Regions from separate parts of the Terrabacter aeriphilus genome, predicted to be linked through region 2. Evidence: predicted binding sites of a transcription regulator. Region 2 holds the regulator's gene; each other region holds the start of a gene.
What was found. The regulator LexA, encoded in region 2, represses DNA repair genes until DNA is damaged. The targets are predictions, from matches to a motif close to TCGAACANNTGTTCGA.
Positions count from the first base shown of each region.

Region 1: a site for LexA is predicted at 3,064-3,079, ahead of ABD979_RS12490 (DUF6504 family protein). Genes of this name have one in related genera too.
Region 3: a site for LexA is predicted at 3,331-3,346, ahead of ruvC (crossover junction endodeoxyribonuclease RuvC). Genes of this name have one in related genera too.

Region 1 is NZ_BAABIW010000016.1:153,827-160,132, forward strand. Features, by position in the region: gene ABD979_RS12480 (DNA polymerase III subunit alpha) at 1-1,597, opposite strand, end outside; gene ABD979_RS12485 (SAV_6107 family HEPN domain-containing protein) at 1,735-2,196, opposite strand; gene ABD979_RS12490 (DUF6504 family protein) at 2,350-2,940, opposite strand; gene ABD979_RS12495 (DUF4126 domain-containing protein) at 3,495-4,262, shown strand; gene ABD979_RS12500 (hypothetical protein) at 4,389-4,952, shown strand; gene ABD979_RS12505 (methylenetetrahydrofolate reductase) at 5,004-5,912, opposite strand; gene ABD979_RS12510 (polyprenyl synthetase family protein) at 6,018-6,306, shown strand, end outside.
Region 2 is NZ_BAABIW010000020.1:115,755-122,060, reverse strand. Features, by position in the region: gene ABD979_RS16020 (alpha/beta hydrolase) at 1-1,350, opposite strand, end outside; gene ABD979_RS16015 (hypothetical protein) at 1,347-1,664, opposite strand; gene ABD979_RS16010 (LysM peptidoglycan-binding domain-containing protein) at 1,899-2,333, opposite strand; gene lexA (transcriptional repressor LexA) at 2,562-3,341, shown strand; gene ABD979_RS16000 (Sir2 family NAD-dependent protein deacetylase) at 3,397-4,338, opposite strand; gene ABD979_RS15995 (LysR family transcriptional regulator) at 4,435-5,382, shown strand; gene ABD979_RS15990 (gamma-glutamyltransferase) at 5,557-6,306, shown strand, end outside.
Region 3 is NZ_BAABIW010000025.1:21,739-28,044, forward strand. Features, by position in the region: gene secD (protein translocase subunit SecD) at 1-287, opposite strand, end outside; gene yajC (preprotein translocase subunit YajC) at 295-639, opposite strand; gene ruvB (Holliday junction branch migration DNA helicase RuvB) at 872-2,002, opposite strand; gene ruvA (Holliday junction branch migration protein RuvA) at 1,999-2,601, opposite strand; gene ruvC (crossover junction endodeoxyribonuclease RuvC) at 2,598-3,284, opposite strand; gene ABD979_RS17580 (YebC/PmpR family DNA-binding transcriptional regulator) at 3,458-4,216, opposite strand; gene pdxT (pyridoxal 5'-phosphate synthase glutaminase subunit PdxT) at 4,213-4,881, opposite strand; gene ABD979_RS17590 (class I SAM-dependent methyltransferase) at 4,993-5,811, shown strand; gene kynU (kynureninase) at 5,900-6,306, shown strand, end outside.

The DNA.
Region 1 (6,306 bases), on a different contig from region 2:
CGATGTGCGGGAAGGCCTTGGCCATGGCGTCGACCTCGGGCGGGGGCAGTCCGAGCGCGGCGCCGGCGTCACGGATCGCGTGGCGCACCCGGTAGGTGTCCATCATCGAGACGCAGGTGACCCGCTCGCCGCCGAAGTGGTCGAGGATGCGCTCGTAGATCTCGGTGCGGCGGGCCGACTCGACGTCGATGTCGATGTCGGGCAGCTCGGCGCGGAGCGGGGAGCAGAAGCGCTCCATGAGCAGGCCGTGGCGCATCGGGTCGACGCCGGAGATGCCGAGCAGGTAGTTGACGAGCGAGCCGGCACCGGAGCCGCGCGCCGCGACCCGGACCCCCATCTCACGGATGAGGTCGCAGACCTGCGCGACGGTGAGGAAGTACGTCGCGTAGCCGAGCCCGCCGATGACGCCGAGCTCGTCCTCGAGCCGGTCGCTGACGGCCCGGAGCTCGGGCTCGGACCGTCCGGGGTAGCGACCCGGGATCGACTCGCGGCACCGGCGGGCGAGGACGTGGTGCGGGTTGGTGCCGGCCCGGATGCCGAGAACGCCGGGCTCGGGCAGGTGCACCGAGCCGATGCCGAGGTCGGCCCGCGGGTCCTGGATGCACTCGGTGGCGAGGGCCGTCGTGCGCGCGACGAGGGCGCGGGCCTGCTCGCGCGCCCTCGCACCGCCGCCGGCGAGCCCGGGGCCCGAGACCTGGACGACGTCGAGCGCGAGCGCGTGCATGACCGGGGTCGGCGAGAGGTGGCCGGCCGTGGTGACCCGGTCGAGGTGCCGCTCGTCGAGCGCGACGAGGCGCCGGGCCGCGTCGAGCACGTCGACGATCGCGGCATCCTGCGGGTCGGCGTGCCGCACCGCGGCGGTGATGACGCTCGGCACGCCGACCTCGCGGGCGAGCGCGAGCATCCGGCCGGCCTGCCCGAGGCTGCCGGGCAGGTGCTCCGGCCCACCGTGGCAGACGACCTCGACGGCGACCGCGCCGCGCGGCAGCAGGGCGACCCAGCGCTCGAGGGCTGCCCGGGCGCGGTCGCGCCGCTTGGCGAGCACGGCGCGGCCGACGTCGGAGTCCGGGCCGAGGAGCACGACGAGCCGGGCGTCGGCGGCGTCGGCGGCGGGCGACGCGCCGCGGCCCGGTTCAGCCCCGGCCGCGTCCGGGCGGGGCCTCGCACCGGCGTGCTCGGCGAGCAGGGACGCGGTGGTGACCGGGTTGCCCCGCTCCCCCCGCAGGTGCGTGGCCGTGACGAGCCGGCAGAGGGCGGCCCACCCCTCACCGGGCTGCAGCCCACCGCCGGCCCCGCGTGCGAGCACGGTGACCCGGGGCAGCCGCGGGTCGACGAGCGCACCGCCGCGCACGGGGGTGCGCACGGACGGTGCCCGACGGACCTCCGCCGGCTCCGGACCGAGCGCGAGGTCGACGCCGAGGACGGGTGCGACGCCGTGCTCCATGCAGGCGCGGACGAACTTCACGGCGCCGTAGAGCCCGTCGCGGTCGGTGAGGGCGAGCGCCGGCTGCCCGAAGGCGGCCGCGCGCTCGACGAGGTCGTGCGGCTTGGCCGTGCCGTAGCGCATCGAGTAGCCGGAGGCGACGTGCAGGTGCACGAAGCTCTCCCCCGAGCGGCCGGGCGCCGGCCGGTGCAGGCGCCGTGCCGGGTCCGGGTCCGGGTGTGGGTCTGGGTGTGGGCGTGGGTCCGGGTGTGGGGACGAGGGGACGGGGTGGGGGGTCGTCATGCTGCTCGTCACCCGGTCGCCCGGCTCCTCGTCCCGGAGCTGACCGAGACCGGGGTGATCGACTGCGGCAGCGGGACCGTCTGCGGGATCCCGAGCAGGTCCTGGACGATCTCGAGGAACATCTCGGCCTGGCGCAGCAGGTCGTCGGCCTCGCGGATGCTGAGGTGTCCGCCACGGTCGATGACCGACCGCTGGGCCGAGCAGGCCGCGAAGAAGCCGGCCCACTCCCCCAGCTCGGGCGCGACGCCGGGCAGCACCTGCCACACGCTGCGCGGCCGCGAGCGCGGGGTCGGGACGGTGCGGGCGGCGACGAGGGCCGCGGCCGCGCGCAGCGCTCCGAGGTGGGCGTCGCGGTGGCGCTCCGAGGCATCGCTCGTGCGGCAGGCGCACTCCAACGTGGTGCGGGCTCGCTCGAGCAGGTCGATCACGGCGACCGAGATCGGCGGGCGGCGCAGGTGGCCAGCAGTCACGACGGTCTCCTCTCTGGGTTCGGCAGGTCCGGACCGGGGTCCGGACCGGGATCTGAGGTTTTCGAGGGCCTGGGCCTGAAGCCCGAGGACCTGAAGCCCCAGGGTCTGAGGCCCGGGGGCAGGGGGCAGCAGGTGAGCTCCGGAGCGTTCCGGTCAGTCGGCGACGCGGACGAGCGACCAGCGGTCGTCGGCCCGGGCGGACTCGTCGTGGGCGAGGTCGTAGACCCCGGGGGCGAACGACCACCCCGGGCTCGCCTCGACCCGCCAGACGTGCTGCTCGCGCGCCGCGGCGGCGAGCGTCTGCCCCGGCTGCACCTGCGCCTCCTCCGCCTCGAGCGCGTCGTGCCACCACGCCCGCCGCTCGCGCCACTGGGCGAGCACCCCGCGCACGACGTAGAGACGTCCACGCCAGATGAAGGCCTCGGGGGCCGGCTCAGCGGTGCCGGACTCCTCGTCGAGCCGGCTCCCGGCGACACCGCCGCCGCTTCCCCCGTCGAGGCTCCGGAGCGGTCCACCGCTCGGCATCGCCCGCCCGCTCGCGACGGACTGCGCGTTCGCGCCGCGCCACCGGGCGGACCGGGCGGACCGGTCCCCACCCCCGGACCGGCCGGCCCCGACTGCTGACCGTTCCTGCTCCCGGAGCTGCTCCCGGGACCGCTCCTGAGAGTGCTCCTGAGAGTGCTCCCAGGACCGCTGCTGCTCCTGCTCGTGCTCCTGCTGCTGCTCCCGCAGCCTCACCTGCACGGAATCCCTGAACCTACGCACCGCGACACGTCTCCCTCGGACACGTCGAGGCCGACATCACGACCCGACACGCTCGCGCCCCACACGAGCGGCCGACACCAACCGACGACTGGACTGAATTTCTCGAACACCTGTTCGATACGACAACAGTAACCCCTGCCGCCGACACCGTGTCAAGACGACCGTCGGGCCTCCGCCGGACGCCTGTCGGAAGCCCGCAGGAAGCCCGTCGCAAGCCCGTGCCCGACCTCCCCGACGCCGACCTGAGTACCCGTGCTCAGGCCTGCCGGCCGCGCTCCCGGAAGAGTGGCGCACACGCGGGTCCGGTCCGCGAACGGAGAGGCTCAGGGGTCCTGTCCGCCCACGGATCGGGCCCGTCGTCATGCCCACCTCGAACCCCCGCAGCTCCCGCGACCGGCGTCCCGCAGGGCGCCCCCGTTGCGCGATGCCGGGTCATGCGACACCGTCGGCAGCGACGACCTGCTCGAGCCGCCGGCCCGAGCAGCCGTCACGTCGCCGGCGCACCGCACCGGCACCGGACCCGAAGGAGCGGCATGGGCGCCGAGCTCGTCCCCCTGGCCTTCACCACGGGGTGGGGCAGTGGCATCAACGCGTACGCCGTCGTGCTCGTCCTCGGCCTCGCCGACCGGATCTGGGGCCTGGGCCAGGTCCCCGACGCCCTCGCGCGCACCGACGTGCTCGTCGGCACCGCCGTCCTCTTCGTCATCGAGATGCTCGCCGACAAGATCCCCTACGTCGACTCGGTCTGGGACTCCGTGCACACCGTGGTGCGCCCGGCGGTCGGCGCGACGATCGGCTACCTCATCGGCCACGAGACGGCGAGCCTCGACGCGGCTGTCGGCGCCGCGACCGGTGGGGTGACGGCGCTCATCTCCCACGGCATCAAGGCCGGCCTGCGCGCCGTGGTCAACACCTCCCCCGAACCGGCGAGCAACGTCCTCGTCAGCACGACGGAGGACGTGACCGTCACCGGGGTGACGGCTCTCGCCCTCGCCCACCCGTGGTGGGCGGCCGGGATCGCCCTGGTGCTCCTGCTGCTCGGGGCGTACCTCGTCGTCACCCTCACCCGACGCCTCCGGCGGTACAAGCAGCGCTACGACGCCTGGGGTGAGCGCGTCGGCATCAGCACCCCGGGCACCGGGCGGGACGGGCCGGGCGGGCCGGGCGGCCCGCGCGGACGGCCCGACCGGCGCGGGAGACGCGCCCGCCAGCACACCGGCATACCTGAGCGGGAACCCGCGGACACCCCCCGACCGCCGGCTGCCCGCCCCGAGGAACGCCCCTTCGACCAGGACGCCTGAGCGCCCGCCCACAGGAAGGACGCGTTCTCACAGCCGGGTGCGACGCCGCGGCGGGTGGCCACACAGCGCGCCGTCCGACGGTGGGACCACTGGCACGAGGCCAGTCCACCGAAGGAGCGGAAACCCATGAAGAAGAAGACCATCACGCTGGCCGGGGCCGGCATCGTGGCCGCGTCGGCGCTCGCGCTCGGCGGGGCCGCCCTCGCCAGCGCCGACGAGAGCGCCAGCACGGGCCCGGCGTCGACGGGCCGCTACGCGCAGCTCGGCGAGGGCCTCGGCGGGGGTCCCGGCGGCCAGCGCAGCCCCGAGGCCTCCGGCGGCGCCGACCCCAGCCAGCCGATGCGCTCGGACGAGAAGCTGCTGACCGGCGACACGGCCGCCAAGGTGACCGCGGCCGCCAGGGCCAAGGAGCCGACCGCGACCGTCGAGCGGGTCGAGACCGACTCCGACGGCGTCTACGAGGCCCACCTGGTGCGGGCCGACGGGACGCACGTGACGGTGCAGGTCGACGCGTCGTTCACCGTGACCGCCGTGCAGGAGGGTGGCCCCGGTGGTCCGGGTGGCCCCGGCGGGAGGGGCGACCACGACGGCGACGGCCCGCACGGGCAGGGAGGTCCGCAGGGCGAGTCACCCACCTCACCCACCTCACCCACGGGCACGGCGACCTCGTCGGGCAGCGCCACCACCTGAGCGCCACCACCTGAGCGCCAGCACCCGGGCACCGGGCGTCCGGCCGCCCGGTCAGAGGTTGTGGAAGACCTCGAGGGCGGCCGACGAGCGGTTCATCGTGATGAAGTGGATGCCGGGGGCTCCCTCGTCGAGGAGCCGCCGCGACGCCTCGCTCGCGATGGCCATGCCCTCGGCCCGCACCCCGTCCGCGTCGTCGCCGTGGCGCTCGAGCCGGTCGGTCACCGCCGAGGGCATGGGCTGGCCGGCGAGCTGGGCCATGCGCACCACCTGGCGCGCGTTGGTGATGGGCATGATGGCCGGCACCACGGGCAGCGCCGAGCCGCGCCGGGTGAGCTCGTCGCGCAGGCGCAGGTAGTGGTCGACGTCGAAGACCATCTGCGTGATGGCGAACTCCGCGCCGGCGCGCTCCTTGCGCACGAGCGTCTCGGCGTCCTCGGCGACGTCGCCCGACTCGGGGTGACCGTCGGGGAACGCCGCGACACCGACGGTGAAGTCGCCGAGCCCGCGGACGAGCCGCACGAGCTCGTCCGCGTGGTCCAGACCCTCCGGGTGGGCGACCCAGGGCTCGCCGAGGCCGCCCTGGGGGTCGCCACGCAGGGCCAGGATGTTGCGCACGCCGGCAGCGGCGTACGACCCGACGATGCCGCGCAGCTCGGTGACCGAGTGGCCGACGCAGGTCAGGTGCGCCATCGGCGTCAGCGACGTCTCCTCGAGCACCCGCTGGGTCAGGCGCACGGTGCGGTCGCGCGTGCCCCCGCCGGCGCCGTACGTGATGGACACGAAGCTCGGCGACACCTTCTCGAGGCGGCGGATGGCGTCCCACAGCTGGGCCCCCGCCGCGTCGTCCTTCGGCGGGAAGAACTCGAAGCTGAACGTCGGGGTGTCGGCGGCGATCAGCGCCGGGATGGACCGGGTGAACCGCTCCGCCCGAGCCATCGAGGACGCCGTGCCGTGTGCCATGCCGCACACCCTAGGACGCGAGGTCGCCGGACGCGTGCGCTGTTCACGGGCTGTGCACGGGCCGTCACCGTCGCCGCGTAGGCTGACCACGATTCCCGCGACTCGATGGAGGACCCCGTGCAGACCCCCACCGACCTCGACGTGCTGCGCCGTCGGGTGCAGCAGGCGATCGACGGGCAGATCGCGGGGGCGTCGCAGTCGCTGGCCGCCATCGGCGACGAGACCGCGCCGCTCGTCGCGGCCGTGTCCGGCCTGCTGGGCGGTGGCAAGGGCCTGCGCGCCGGATTCCTCTACTGGGGCTACCGCGCCGCCGGAGGCGCCGACTCGGACGCGCTGGTGCGGCTCGCCGCCAGCATGGAGCTCTTCCAGGGCGCCGCGCTGCTGCACGACGACG
Region 2 (6,306 bases):
GCCCCCGTAGGAGTGCGCCCACACGCTCGTGTGCGCCGGACGGTCGCGGGCCGCGTCGAGACCGGTCATGAAGTCGGCCAGCGCCGCCGCGTTGTCGCGAGCGAGCTTGGAGCTCAACACGTTCCGGTCGATCGAGGTGACGACCTCGCGCAGCTGGGGTGCGTCGTAGCCCATCCACGTCACGACGGCGACGTCAGCACCTCCGGCGAGCTGCAGCGCCTCCGAACGCATCCGCACGAACGTCTCGTCGTAGCGGCGCAGGTCGCCGCCGACGCTCGTCGAGAGGCCCCCGACGTAGGTCACCACGTGGTCGGCGCGGTCGACGTCGCCGACCGCCACGACCGCCCGCAGGTCGAGCGCTGCGGTGTCGACGAGCAGCAGCTGCCGCTGCACCCCGTCGCGCCGCGCGAGGACCTCGCGGATCGCCCGGAGCCCGTCGACGCGCTCCTGCGCCCGTGCCCGCTCCTCCACGTGCCACGGGGCGCCGCCGCGGCCCAGCTCCTGCACGCGGCCGTATGCCGTTCGCTCGGCGCGCGCGAGCAGCGTGAGGTTGGCCTCGTGGCGGGCCTGCGCGGGGACCCCGTCGCGCGCGCCGACCCACTCCGGCCGCTCGCGCAGCACCCAGCGCTGCTCCTCCGCGGTGAGCGAGCGCCACCAGGCGCCCGTCGAGAAGACGAGGTCGGGCATGCCACCCGAGACGCCCGAGGGCGGTGGGGACGGACGCAGGGGCGTCGCGCCCGTCGCGCCCGACGGGCCCGTCGCGCCCGTCGGGCCCGTCGGGGCAGCCGGTGACGAGCCCGTACCCGCTGCCGGGCCAGCGCCGCGCGCGGACTCGAGCAGCGCGCGGGCGAGCTCCTCGTCGAGCTCCCGCGCCGTGCGCTGCGCCTCGTGGAGGCACGCGTGCACGTCGGCGAGCAGGAGGGCGTCGAGGCGGGCCCGGTGCGCCTCCACGAGCGGCTCCCCCAACGAGGCACGCACGGGCAGGAGCACGACGCCGTCGGGGTCGACCCAGGCACCCTCGGCGGCGGCCCGACGATCCGCTCGGTGCACGAGGTCGGCCGCCGCCTCGAGCCGGCGCGCGGCCCGGCCCAGGGCGTGCCCGGTTGCGGCGAGGCTCTGGCCGAGCCGGGAGAGCTGGTCGACGACGAAGGCGTACCGCGAGACGACGGCGGCTGCAGCCGGGCCCGACCACCGGGTGCCGGCCGAGCGCCGCCACAGCAGGGCCTCGGTGCAGCTCAGCACGGTGGCGCGCCGCTCCTCCAGCCGTCGGGCGACGGCCAGCAGCACCGCCGGTCGGGCCGCGCGGATCTCGCGGATGCCCGGTCCGCCCCCGAGCGTCGCGGCGGTCATGCGTGCCGGCGGGACCCCGACAGGCCCGACAGACCCGAGAGGGCGGACCGGGCCACCTGCTCCGCGCCGTCGTAGCCGTCGGCCGCGGCACTCACCCCGGCCCCGAGCTCGCGCAGCTCCCACGTGAGGCCGGCCAGCCGCGCCTGCCACGCGAGGGCGACCCCCGGCGCGCCTGCCGTGGTGCGCCCGGGCGGCACCGCCGTCGCGACGGCGGCCAGGTCGTCGGTGACCCCGAGCCGGCGCACCCGCGCCAGCACCTCACCGATCGTCAGCGCGCTCTCGCGCAGCGCGGCGGTGTCCACCTCGTAGTGCATCGCTCGTGGCTCCCTTCCCCGGTGGTGACGCTAGGACGTCACGGCGCCGGACCGGGCCCGTCGTCCACAGGGCGCCGGAGGCAGCAGAACGCCGCACCCCGTGCAGGGGTGCGGCGTCCGGACGGGGCCGGCGGGGTCGAAGCGCCGGTCCCGACAGCCGCTGGAGGTGGAGCCAACGCGGCCGTTGGGGGTCTGCGCACGGTGTGCGCAGAGGTCTGCTGGGTCGGAGCGGGCTCAGGGACCGGGGACGACCAGCTGCTGGCCGGCATGGACCTGGCTCGAGCTGAGACCGTTGGCGAGCTGCAGCTCGAGCACGCCGTCGGCGCGGCTGAGACCGGGCAGCTCCCGGGCGGCGATGCCCGAGAGGGTCTGCCCCGGCTGGACCGTCAGCGTGCGCGGCTCGCCGGTGGCGGACGCGAGCTGGCCGGCGAGGCCGACGGCGAGCAGGGCCACGACCGACGCGACGAGCAGGGAGACGACGAGACGGCCGAAGCGCGTGAGCCGCATCGGGACGCGGGCGTCCCGTGCAGCCCGGGCGGCTCGCGCGGCGCGGCCCGCCTCGCGACCGGTCGGCACGGAGACGAGGCGCGGGCGCCCCTGCGGACCCGACGCGGCCTGCTGCTCCTGCGTCGCGATCGGACGAACGGCCGTCAGCACGGTGGCGCTCATGGTGACCTCCCCTAGCTCCGGATCCACCGAACAGGTGTTCGATGGAACGTCTGGACGATTTCTAGCACGTATGTTCGATGAAGTCGAGACACGCGTCGAACAGGTGTTTGGCAACTGTGTTCGAACCTCGTAGGCTTTCCGCACACCACACACCTCACCAGCCACCACTGACATCGGTCGTCACGACCGGTCGCAGCAACGGTCTGACGAGCCGACGAAGGGGACACCATGGGCGTGACCGAGCTTCCCGACCGCGACACCGGCGACGGGCTCACGGTGCGTCAGCGGAAGGTGCTCGAGGTGATCCGCAACTCCGTCGACCGGCGGGGCTACCCGCCGAGCATGCGCGAGATCGGCGACGCCGTCGGCCTCGCGAGCCCGTCGAGCGTCTCCCACCAGCTCAACGCGCTCGTGGCCAAGGGCTACCTGCGCCGCGACCCGAACCGACCGCGCGCCCTCGAGGTCGTCTCCCCCGACGCGACGGCCGAGCAGGTCGGCTACCGCGGTCGCGCCACGTCGCCCGCCCGAGCCAGGGCGGACACGCCCGCCGCGCGCGGCTCGCGCGGCGCCCGGACGGCCGGCCCGGCCGGCGACCAGTACGACACCGAGACCGACTCGGGCGACGCCCGGCCCGAGGCCTCGTACGTCCCGGTGCTCGGCAAGATCGCCGCCGGCGTGCCGATCACCGCCGAGGAGGTCGTCGAGGACGTCTTCCCGCTGCCGAAGCAGCTCGTGGGCGAGGGCGACCTCTTCCTGCTCAAGGTCGCCGGCGACTCGATGGTCGAGGCGGCCATCTGCGACGGCGACTGGGTCGTCGTGCGCCAGCAGCAGCACGCCGAGAACGGCGACGTCGTGGCCGCGATGCTCGACAACGAGGCGACCGTCAAGACCTTCAAGCGCACCGACGGGCACGTGTGGCTGATGCCCCACAACCCCGACTTCTCGCCGATCGACGGCGACCACGCCACCATCCTCGGCAAGGTGACCGCCGTCCTGCGACGCATCTAGGACGCGCCGAGCGTCAGATCCGGAGCGTCAGACCCAGAGCGTCAGACCCGGAGCGTCAGACCCCGAGCGCGGAACGCAGGCCGGTCAGGGTGGTGCCGAGGGGCGCGTGCAGGCGCAGGCTCGCCTCGGCATCACCACGCGTGGCCGAGCGCGTGACGATGGCGACGGGCACGCCCTTGGCGTGCGCCCGGCGCACGAACCGGTAGCCGCTCATCACCGACAGCGACGAGCCGAGCACGAGCAGCGCCCCTGCCGTCTCGACGAGGCCGAAGCACCGCTCCACGAGGGGCTTGGGCACGGACTCGCCGAAGAAGACGACGTCGGGCTTCACGGTGTCGTTGCCGCAGACGAGGCACCGCGGCGGGTGGAACGACTCGACGAGCTCGTCGGCCAGGACGATGTCGCCGTCCGGGCGCACCTGCTCGCCCCACTGCGAGCCCACGGCGTGCGCGGCGGCCGCGAAGCGCGCCATGAAGCCGGGGTTCGCCTCCGTCATCCGCTCGTGCAGGCCGAGTCGTGAGGTCACCTCGCCGCAGGTGAGGCACACGGCCCGGTCGAGCGAGCCGTGCAGCTCCACGACGTCGCGCGCCCCGGACGCCTGGTGCAGCCCGTCCACGTTCTGCGTGATGACGGGTCCGAGGTAGCCGGCCCCCTGCAGGTCGGCGACGACCCGGTGCCCCTCGTTCGGCTCCGCGGCGTCGAAGCGCTGCCAGCCGATGTAGCTGCGTGCCCAGTAGCGCCGCCGGGCCTCGCCGGAGCCGGCGAACTCGCCGTACGTCATCGGCTCGACGCGGCGGGTCCCGTCAGGTCCGCGGTAGTCGGGGATGCCCGACTCCGTCGAGAGCCCTGCACCGCTCAGCACGAGGACCCCGCCACCGCTCACGAGGTCGACGAGGTCCTCGAAGGTGCCGAGGTCGTGCGTCACGAGCGGCAGGATGCGCGAGGTGGACAGCCGTGTCGTCGGGGACGAGGAGGACAGACCGGTCGGCTGGGACACGCGACCAGCCTACGTCGCCTCGTCGCACGACCTCGTCACCCATGCCTTGCTGACGTCACCTCACTGAAAAGCATAAGAACCCGTTATGATTGGCCCATGATCGATGCTGCGGGCCTGCGGGTCATGAAGGCCATCGCCGACGAGGGAAGCTTCACGAGCGCCGCGAACGCGCTCGGGTTCACCCAGCCGGCCATCTCGCAGATGGTGCGGCGCCTCGAGCAGCGCACGGGCACGGTCCTCGTCGAGCGCTACGGCCGTCAGGTCCGCCTCACGGAGGCCGGCCAGGTCCTCGCCCGTCACGCCGTCGGGGTGCTCGCGGCGCTCGACGCGGCCGAGGAGGAGATCACCGCCATCGCGGGTCTGCGCGCGGGACGCGTGCGGCTGCAGGCGTTCCCGAGCTCGTCGGCCACCCTCGTGCCGCGCACCCTCGCGATCCTCAAGGCCCGCCACCCCGACATCACCGTCACCTTCACCGAGGCCGAGCCGCCCGAGTCGCTGGCGGCGCTCCGTCGCGGCGACTGCGACGTGGCCGTCGCCTTCGCCTACGAGGGTGCCGACCTCGGGGAGCTCGAGGAGGACCTGTCGCTCCTCGTGACGCGTCGGCTCATGGACGACGAGGTGCGCCTCGTCGTGCCCCGCGACCACCCCCACGCCGGTGACGCCGCGGCCAGCCTCGCCGACTTCTCGTCGGAGGAGTGGATCGCCGGCTGCCCGCGCTGTCGTGGCCACCTGCTCTCGCTGGCCGACCACGCCGGGTTCCGCCCCAACGTCGCGTTCGAGACGGAGGACTACGTCGCCCAGCTCGGCCTCGTCACCGCCGGGCTCGGGGTGGCGCTCGTGCCGGACCTCATCCTCAACGCGGCGAAGCACGACGAGGTCGCCACGCTCCCCCTCTCCCCCGCCTCACGGCGCCAGATCCTCGCCGTCACCACCTCCGACCTCCAGCGGGTGCCCGCGGTGGCCGCCGCGCTCCACGCCCTGGTCGAGGCCGCCGGCGCGGACCCCCGCCCGCCCCGTGCCGAGCTCGCCGCCGCGGCCCGCTGACGCAGCCCACCGAGGGACCCGGCCGAGGGAGCCCGCCGCGCGCGGACGCGCCGTCCGCGCGCCCGCGGTCCCATCGGCATACGGTGGTGCCATGGGTGACGACGACCGCAGCTCCTCCCTGACGGAGCCCGATCGGGAGCGGGCGCGGCGGGCCGCGACCGACCGCGAACCGTCATGACGAGGGTCGCCCTCGCCGCCTCCGGCCCGGCGCCGCTCGAGGCCGGGCTGGAGGCCGCCGCCGACGGCGGCAACGCGGTCGACGCGGCCGTCGCAGCCGCCCTCGCCTCGATGAGCACCGAGCCCGGCATCGTCAGCCTCATGGGCGGCGCCTTCGTCAACGTGTGGCCGGCAGGCGGTGACCCCGTCGTCGTCGACGGCAACGTCGAGATGCCCGGCCGCGGGCTCGACCCGTCCGCGTTCGGGCGAGGCGTGCGGCAGGTCCGCACCGACTACGGCGGCGGCGTCACCATCGGCGCGGGGCACGGCTCGGTCGCGAACTCCGGTGCGCTGCAGGCGCTCTCGCTCGCACGGGAGCGGTTTGGCGTGCTCCCCTGGCGCCGGCTGGTCGAGCCGTCGGTCCACTTCTGCCGCGACGGCTACCGCACCGGGGCCGCGGCCGCGCTCTATCTCGCCCTCGTGCGCGACAGCCTCTTCGGCGACGACCCGGAGGCGCACGCCCTCATCACCGGCGCCGACGGCGGACCGGTGGAGCCGGGCGAGACGAGCGTCAACCCCGACCTCGCCGACATCCTCGAGCTGCTCGCGACCCAGGGGGTCGACCTCTTCACCACCGGCGCGGTCGGGCAGGTGCTCGCCGACGACATGGCCGCCCACGGCGGCCTCGTCACCCGGGCCGACCTCGAGGCCTACGAGGCCGTGGTGCGCACCCCGACGATGCGCGCCGTCGGCAGCTGGACCGTGGCG
Region 3 (6,306 bases), on a different contig from region 2:
CCACCCTGCGTCGAGATCTCCGACTCGGAGACGCCGTTGGCGTCGATGCGCTGGCGGATGATGTCGACGGCGCGGTTGACCTGGCCCTCGTTGACGGTCTGGCCGTCGTTCAGCTGCGGCTTGAGCACGAGCTCGGTGCCGCCCTCGAGGTCGAGGCCGAGGCGCGGGACGGCCTGACCGTCACCCCACTTGGTCAGGCCGCCGACGAGGGCGCCCAGGCCGAGGATGACGACGATGAGGGCGAGGAGGCTGCGTCTCGCCGACTGCTTGGTGGAACTCTTGGCCACGGAACCCTCACTGACCGTTCTGCGGGGAGCCCGGCGTCGTGCCCGGGGCGTCGTCGGCGACGGGAGCGGCAGGGGCACCCGGAGTCGTGGGGTCGGCCTGCTTCATGGCGATGGCGCGGCGGTCGACGCGGATCGTCGTGCCCTCCGCGATCTCGAGCCACGCGCTGGCGTCGTCGAGGTGCTTGACCGTGCCGTAGATGCCCGAGGACGTGACGATCGCGTCGCCGACGTTGAGCGAGGAGCTGAAGTCGCGCATCTGCTTCATCCGCTTGTTCTGGGTGTAGAACAGCCAGCCCAGCAGGAGCAGGGGAAGGGCGAAAATCAGCAACGAGAAGGTCCCGTTGGTGCTCATGTCAGCTCAGTCCTTCGTGTCTTCGTCCGGTTGTCGGGGCGCGCGCCACGACCCGGCGATCGGGGTCGGATGTCGCGTCAACGACCGGGGGCACCGGATGGTGCCGCGGCACCGGCGATGGTGCCCGCAGGAGTCTACGGGCGCCGGTGCAGTTTGTCAGACCACACGGGCCCGCGGACCGTCACGCGCCGGTCACGTTTCGACCGGTTTCGCCGGCACGTGCGCCAGCCGCTCAGGCGTCGAAGCGCGCGCCGCCGGCCTCGTCGATCGGCAGGGTCGCCGACCACATCGACTGCGCCTCGATCGGCGGGGTCAGGCCAAGGTGCTCCCAGGCGAGCGAGGAGGCCGCGCGGCCCCGCGGCGTGCGGACCATGAAGCCCTCACGCACGAGGTAGGGCTCGGCGACCGTCTCGACGGTGTCGGGCTCCTCCCCCACGGCGACGGCCAGGGTGGAGAGGCCGACAGGCCCCCCGTTGAAGCGTCGGCACAGGGCCTCGAGCACGGCCCGGTCGAGGCGGTCGAGGCCGCGCTCGTCGACGTCGAAGAGCTCGAGCGCCTGGCGGGCCGCGCCGTGGGTGACGCGGTTCTCGCCGTGCACCTGCGCCCAGTCGCGCACGCGGCGCAGCAGCCGGTTGGCGATGCGCGGGGTGCCGCGAGAGCGCAGCGCGATCTCGGCGATGCCGTCGGCGTCGGCGTCGAGGCCGAGCAGCCGGGCGGAGCGGTGCAGGATCGTCTCGAGGTCGGCGGCCGCGTAGTAGTCGAGGTGCCCGGTGAAGCCGAACCGGTCGCGCAGCGGGGCCGGCAGCAGTCCGGCCCGGGTCGTCGCGCCGACGACCGTGAAGGGCGGCAGCTCGAGCGGGATCGCGGTCGCGCCCGGGCCCTTGCCGATGATGACGTCGACGCGGAAGTCCTCCATCGCGAGGTAGAGCATCTCCTCCGCCGAGCGCGACATCCGGTGGATCTCGTCGAGGAAGAGCACCTCCCCCTCGGCGAGCGACGACAGCACCGAGGCGAGGTCACCGGCGTGCTGGATGGCCGGCCCCGAGGTGATGCGGATCGGCTGCTCGAGCTCGCTCGCGACGATCATCGCGAGGGTCGTCTTGCCGAGGCCGGGAGGACCCGAGAGGAGCACATGGTCGGGAGGCGTGCCGCGGTGCCGGGCCGCCTTGAGCACGAGCCCGAGCTGGTCGCGTACGCGCGTCTGCCCGGGGAAGTCCTCGAGGCGCTTGGGGCGCAGGGCCGCCTCCACCACCCGCTCGTCGCCGTCGCTGCCGACGTCGACGATGCGGGCGGTGGCGTCGAACGAGCCGTCGGCCCAGGTCTCGGGGGCCTGCTCGAGCTCCCAGCCGCCGTCGACGCTCATCGGCCCAGCTCCTGCAGGGCGGCGCGGAGCAGCGCCGACACGCCGGCGCCCTCGGCCGCGCGGGGAGCGACCTTGTCGAGCGCGTCGTCGGCCTGGCGCACGCTCCAGCCGAGGCCGACGAGGGCCTCGCGCACCTGCTCGCGCCAGGCCTCGCCGGTGTCGAGCGGGGCCGGCTCGGCGTGACCGGTCGAGCCCGGCAGCGCGCCGAGCTTGTCCTTGAGCTCGAGCACGAGCCGCTCGGCGCCCTTCTTGCCGATGCCGGGCACCTTCGTCAGGGCGACGAGGTCGCCCGTGCCGAGGGCCACGCGCACGGCATCCGGCGAGTGCACGGCGAGCACGGCGAGCGCGAGGCGCGGCCCGACGCCCGAGACCGTCTGCACCGTCTCGAAGACGTGCTTCTCGTCCTCGGTGGCGAAGCCGTAGAGAGTCAGGGAGTCCTCGCGCACGACGAGGCTCGTGGCGAGCTCGGCCGGCTGGCCGAGCCGCACCGAGGTGGCCGTGGCCGGGGTCGTGTGCACGAGCATGCCGACCCCGCCCACGCCGACGACGACGGAGTCGAGGCCGACCTTGAGGACGGTGCCGGAGAGCGAGGCGATCATCGGGGCTGGGCTCCAGGGGTCTGGCGGGTGGGGCTGGTGGGAGGCAGCCGGGTGGGCGTGCCGGGAGACTGTCGGGTGACGGCGTCGGAGGCGGCACGCAGGCGGCGCTGGGCGGGCGCGGCCCCCGGCGGCACCCGACGAGGGATGCCGGTCCCCCGGCTGCCGCTGCGCGCGAGCACCTCGAGCCGGGCGTCCTCGAGACGGCTCTGGGTGCCACCGCGCCACACGTGGCAGATGGCGAGGGCGAGCGCGTCGGCGGCGTCGGCCGGCTTCGGCGGCGTGGCGAGGCCGAGCAGGCGGGTCACCATCGTCGTCACCTGGGCCTTGTCGGCCCGGCCGTTGCCGCTCACGGCCGCCTTGACCTCGGTCGGCGTGTGGAGCGTGACCGGCAGGCCCAGGCGCTCGGCCATGATCATGACGATGCCGGTCACCTGCGCGGTGCCCATGACGGTGGAGACGTTGGTGTCGGCGAAGACCCGCTCGATGGCGACCGCCTCGGGGCGGTGCCGGGCGAACCACTGGCGCATCTCGTCCTCGACGGCGACGAGGCGCTTGGGCGTCGGGTCGCCGGCCGGGGTGCGGATGACGCCCACCTCGACGAGCGAGAGCCGCCGACCGGGCACGCCGTCGACGACGCCGACGCCGCACCGCGTGAGCCCGGGGTCGACCGCGAGGACGCGCACGGCATACCTCCTCGGGGTGCGGGTGGGCGGGACGGTCGGGGACGAACCGAACAGGTGTTCGGGACCAACGCTAACGGGCGGGTGCCGGAACGACGGGAGGCACGCCGGTCACCGGCGTGCCTCCTGCTCGGACCTGTGGGCCCGGAGCCCGTCGCGGGCGCGTGCCCGCGGGCTCACTCCTCGTCGTCGAGCTGGGCCAACACGTCGTCGGGGATGTCGCCGTTGGCGAAGACGTTCTGCACGTCGTCGCTGTCCTCGAGCGCCTCGATGACGCGGATCATCTTCTTCGCGCCGTCGAGGTCGAGCGGCACCTGCAGGTTGGGCACGAAGGACGCCTCGGCGGACTCGTAGTCGATGCCGGCGTCCTGGATCGCCTGGCGCACCGCGACGAAGTCGGTGGCCTCGGAGATGATCTCCCAGGTGTCGCCGTTGTCGTTGACCTCCTCGGCGCCCGCCTCGAGGACGACCTCGAGGATCTCGTCCTCGGAGCCGGCGTCCTTGAGCACCGTCACGACGCCCTTGCGGTTGAAGACGTAGGACACCGAGCCCGGGTCGGCGAGCTGGCCGCCGTTGCGGGTGAGGGCCGTGCGCACCTCGGCGGCCGCGCGGTTGCGGTTGTCGGTGAGGCACTCGATGAGGACCGCGACACCGTTAGGGGCGTAGCCCTCGTACATGATCGTCTGCCAGTCGGCGGCGCCCGCCTCGGCACCCGACGCGCGCTTGACCGCGCGGTCGATGTTGTCGTTGGGCACCGACGTCTTCTTCGCCTTCTGGATGGCGTCGTAGAGCGTGGGGTTGCCCGTCGGGTCGGCACCGCCCTGGCGGGCCGCGACCTCGATGTTCTTGATGAGCTTGGCGAAGAGCTTGCCGCGCTTGGCGTCCTTGGCAGCCTTCTGGTGCTTCGTGGTGGCCCATTTGGAGTGGCCGCTCATGCAGTGTCCTCGCGTTCCGGTGACTGGCGGGCAGCCGACTGCTGGAGTCGGTGCTCTCTGACGATCGAGACGAACTCGGCGTGGATCCGGCGGTCGGCGCCCACCTCGGGGTGGAACGACGTGGCCATCAGGTTGCCCTGCCGGACCGCGACGATCCTACCGGCGGCGGGCCCATGACCCACGCGGGCGAGCACCTCGACGTCCGGGCCGGCCTGCTCGACCCACGGCGCCCGGATGAAGACGGCGTGGACCGGGCCCGCCGGGGCGAGGGCCTCGGGGTCGCTCCACGCGTAGTCGAGCTCCGTCTCGAAGGAGTCGACCTGGCGGCCGAAGGCGTTGCGCCGCACCGTGATGTCGAGGCCGCCGAGCGTCTGCTGGTCGGGACGGCCGTCGGCGATGCGGTCGGCGAGCATGATCATGCCCGCGCACGAGCCGTAGACGGGCAGGCCCTCGGCGATGCGCCGCACGAGCGGCTCGCGCAGCTCGAAGGCGCGCACGAGCTTGTCCATGACCGTCGACTCCCCGCCGGGGATGACGAGCCCGTCGACGGCCGCGACCTCGGCGGGGCGTCGCACGGGAACGGCCTCGGCGCCGAGCGACACCAGGGCGGCGAGGTGCTCGCGCACGTCGCCCTGCACGGCGAGGACTCCCACGGTGATCTCCACAAGAGCCAGATCGTATGCCGTGCGCGCGCGACCGTCGGGACCGGGTGGACCGGCGCGGCCCGTCCCGCGGAACGGCGGCCGTGGCCGGCTCCCCGGCGGCACACTGGTGGGGTGGACGGCGAGCTCCCTGCCGGCGCCCGCTGGGACCGCCCGGCGGGCATGACCGGCGCCGCCTACGACGCCGGCTACGTGGCCACGGCGAGCACGTCCCTCCTGCGCGACCTCGCGGCGCAGGCCTACGGCGAGGACTACCCGAGGGAGGTCGAGCCCTTCGGCATGACGACGTGGTGGGTGCTCGGCCAGGTCGTGGCGCACGCGCGCGTCGGGCCCGGTCATCGGCTCGTCGACCTCGCCTGCGGCCGCGGCGGGCCCGGGCTGTGGCTCGCGCGCGCGACCGGCGCCTCGCTCGTCGGGGTCGACTGGTCGTCCGTCGCGGTCGAGGCCTCCCGGGAGCGGGCTGCCTCGTTCGTGCCCGAGGGGCGGGCGCGGTTCGTGGTCGGCGACCTCGCGGAGACCGGCCTGCCCGACGGCTCCGCCGACGCCGTCGTCTGCCTCGACGCCATCTTCTTCGCGCCCGACCGGGTGGCGACGCTGCGGGAGGTGCGCCGGGTGCTCCGCCCCGGGGGCCGGTTCGTCTTCACCGCGTCGGAGGGCGTGACCGCCCCGGGTCGGCACGCCGTGCCGGACTGGGAGCCGCTCCTGTCGGCGGCCGGCCTCACCCTCGAGTGGCGGGCGCCGGTGCCGGGCTTCGCCGAGCACCTCAGGCGGATGTACGCCCTGTGGCTCGAGCACCTCGACCGGATCGTCGCCGAGCTGGGCCCGGGCCCGGCCCGGTCGATGGAGCAGGAGGCGCGCAGCCTGGGTCCGACGCTGCAGCCCGGCCAGGGGGTGCTCGTCGTCGCACGCCGCCCGGGCGGCACGGACTCGTGAGGTCGCGCCGGTCGACAAGCGTCTGGCATGCGAGACACCGTGGGTGGGCGCCTGACGACGAGCGCCCGTCACCGGATACGTTGCGGCCATGACGACGGTGCACACCTCAGACGACCTCACCGCCCGCGCCCGCGAGGCCGACGACGCCTCGCCCCTGCGGGGCCGGCGCGACCTCTTCACGCTCCCCGACGGCGTGGTCTACCTCGACGGCAACTCCCTCGGCGCGCTGCCCTCGGCCGTGCCGGGGGTCGTCGACGACGTCATGCACCGGCAGTGGGGCGAGCGCCTCATCCGCTCCTGGAACGAGGCCGACTGGTGGGGCGCGCAGACCCGGGTCGGCGACCTCGTCGGCCGGCTCGTCGGCGCCGCACCCGGCCAGGTCGTCGTCACCGACTCGACCTCGGTCAACCTCTTCAAGGCCGTCATCGGCGCAGGGCGGCTGCGACCGGGCCGCCGGGTCGTGCTCACGGACCCCGACTCGTTCCCCACCGACCT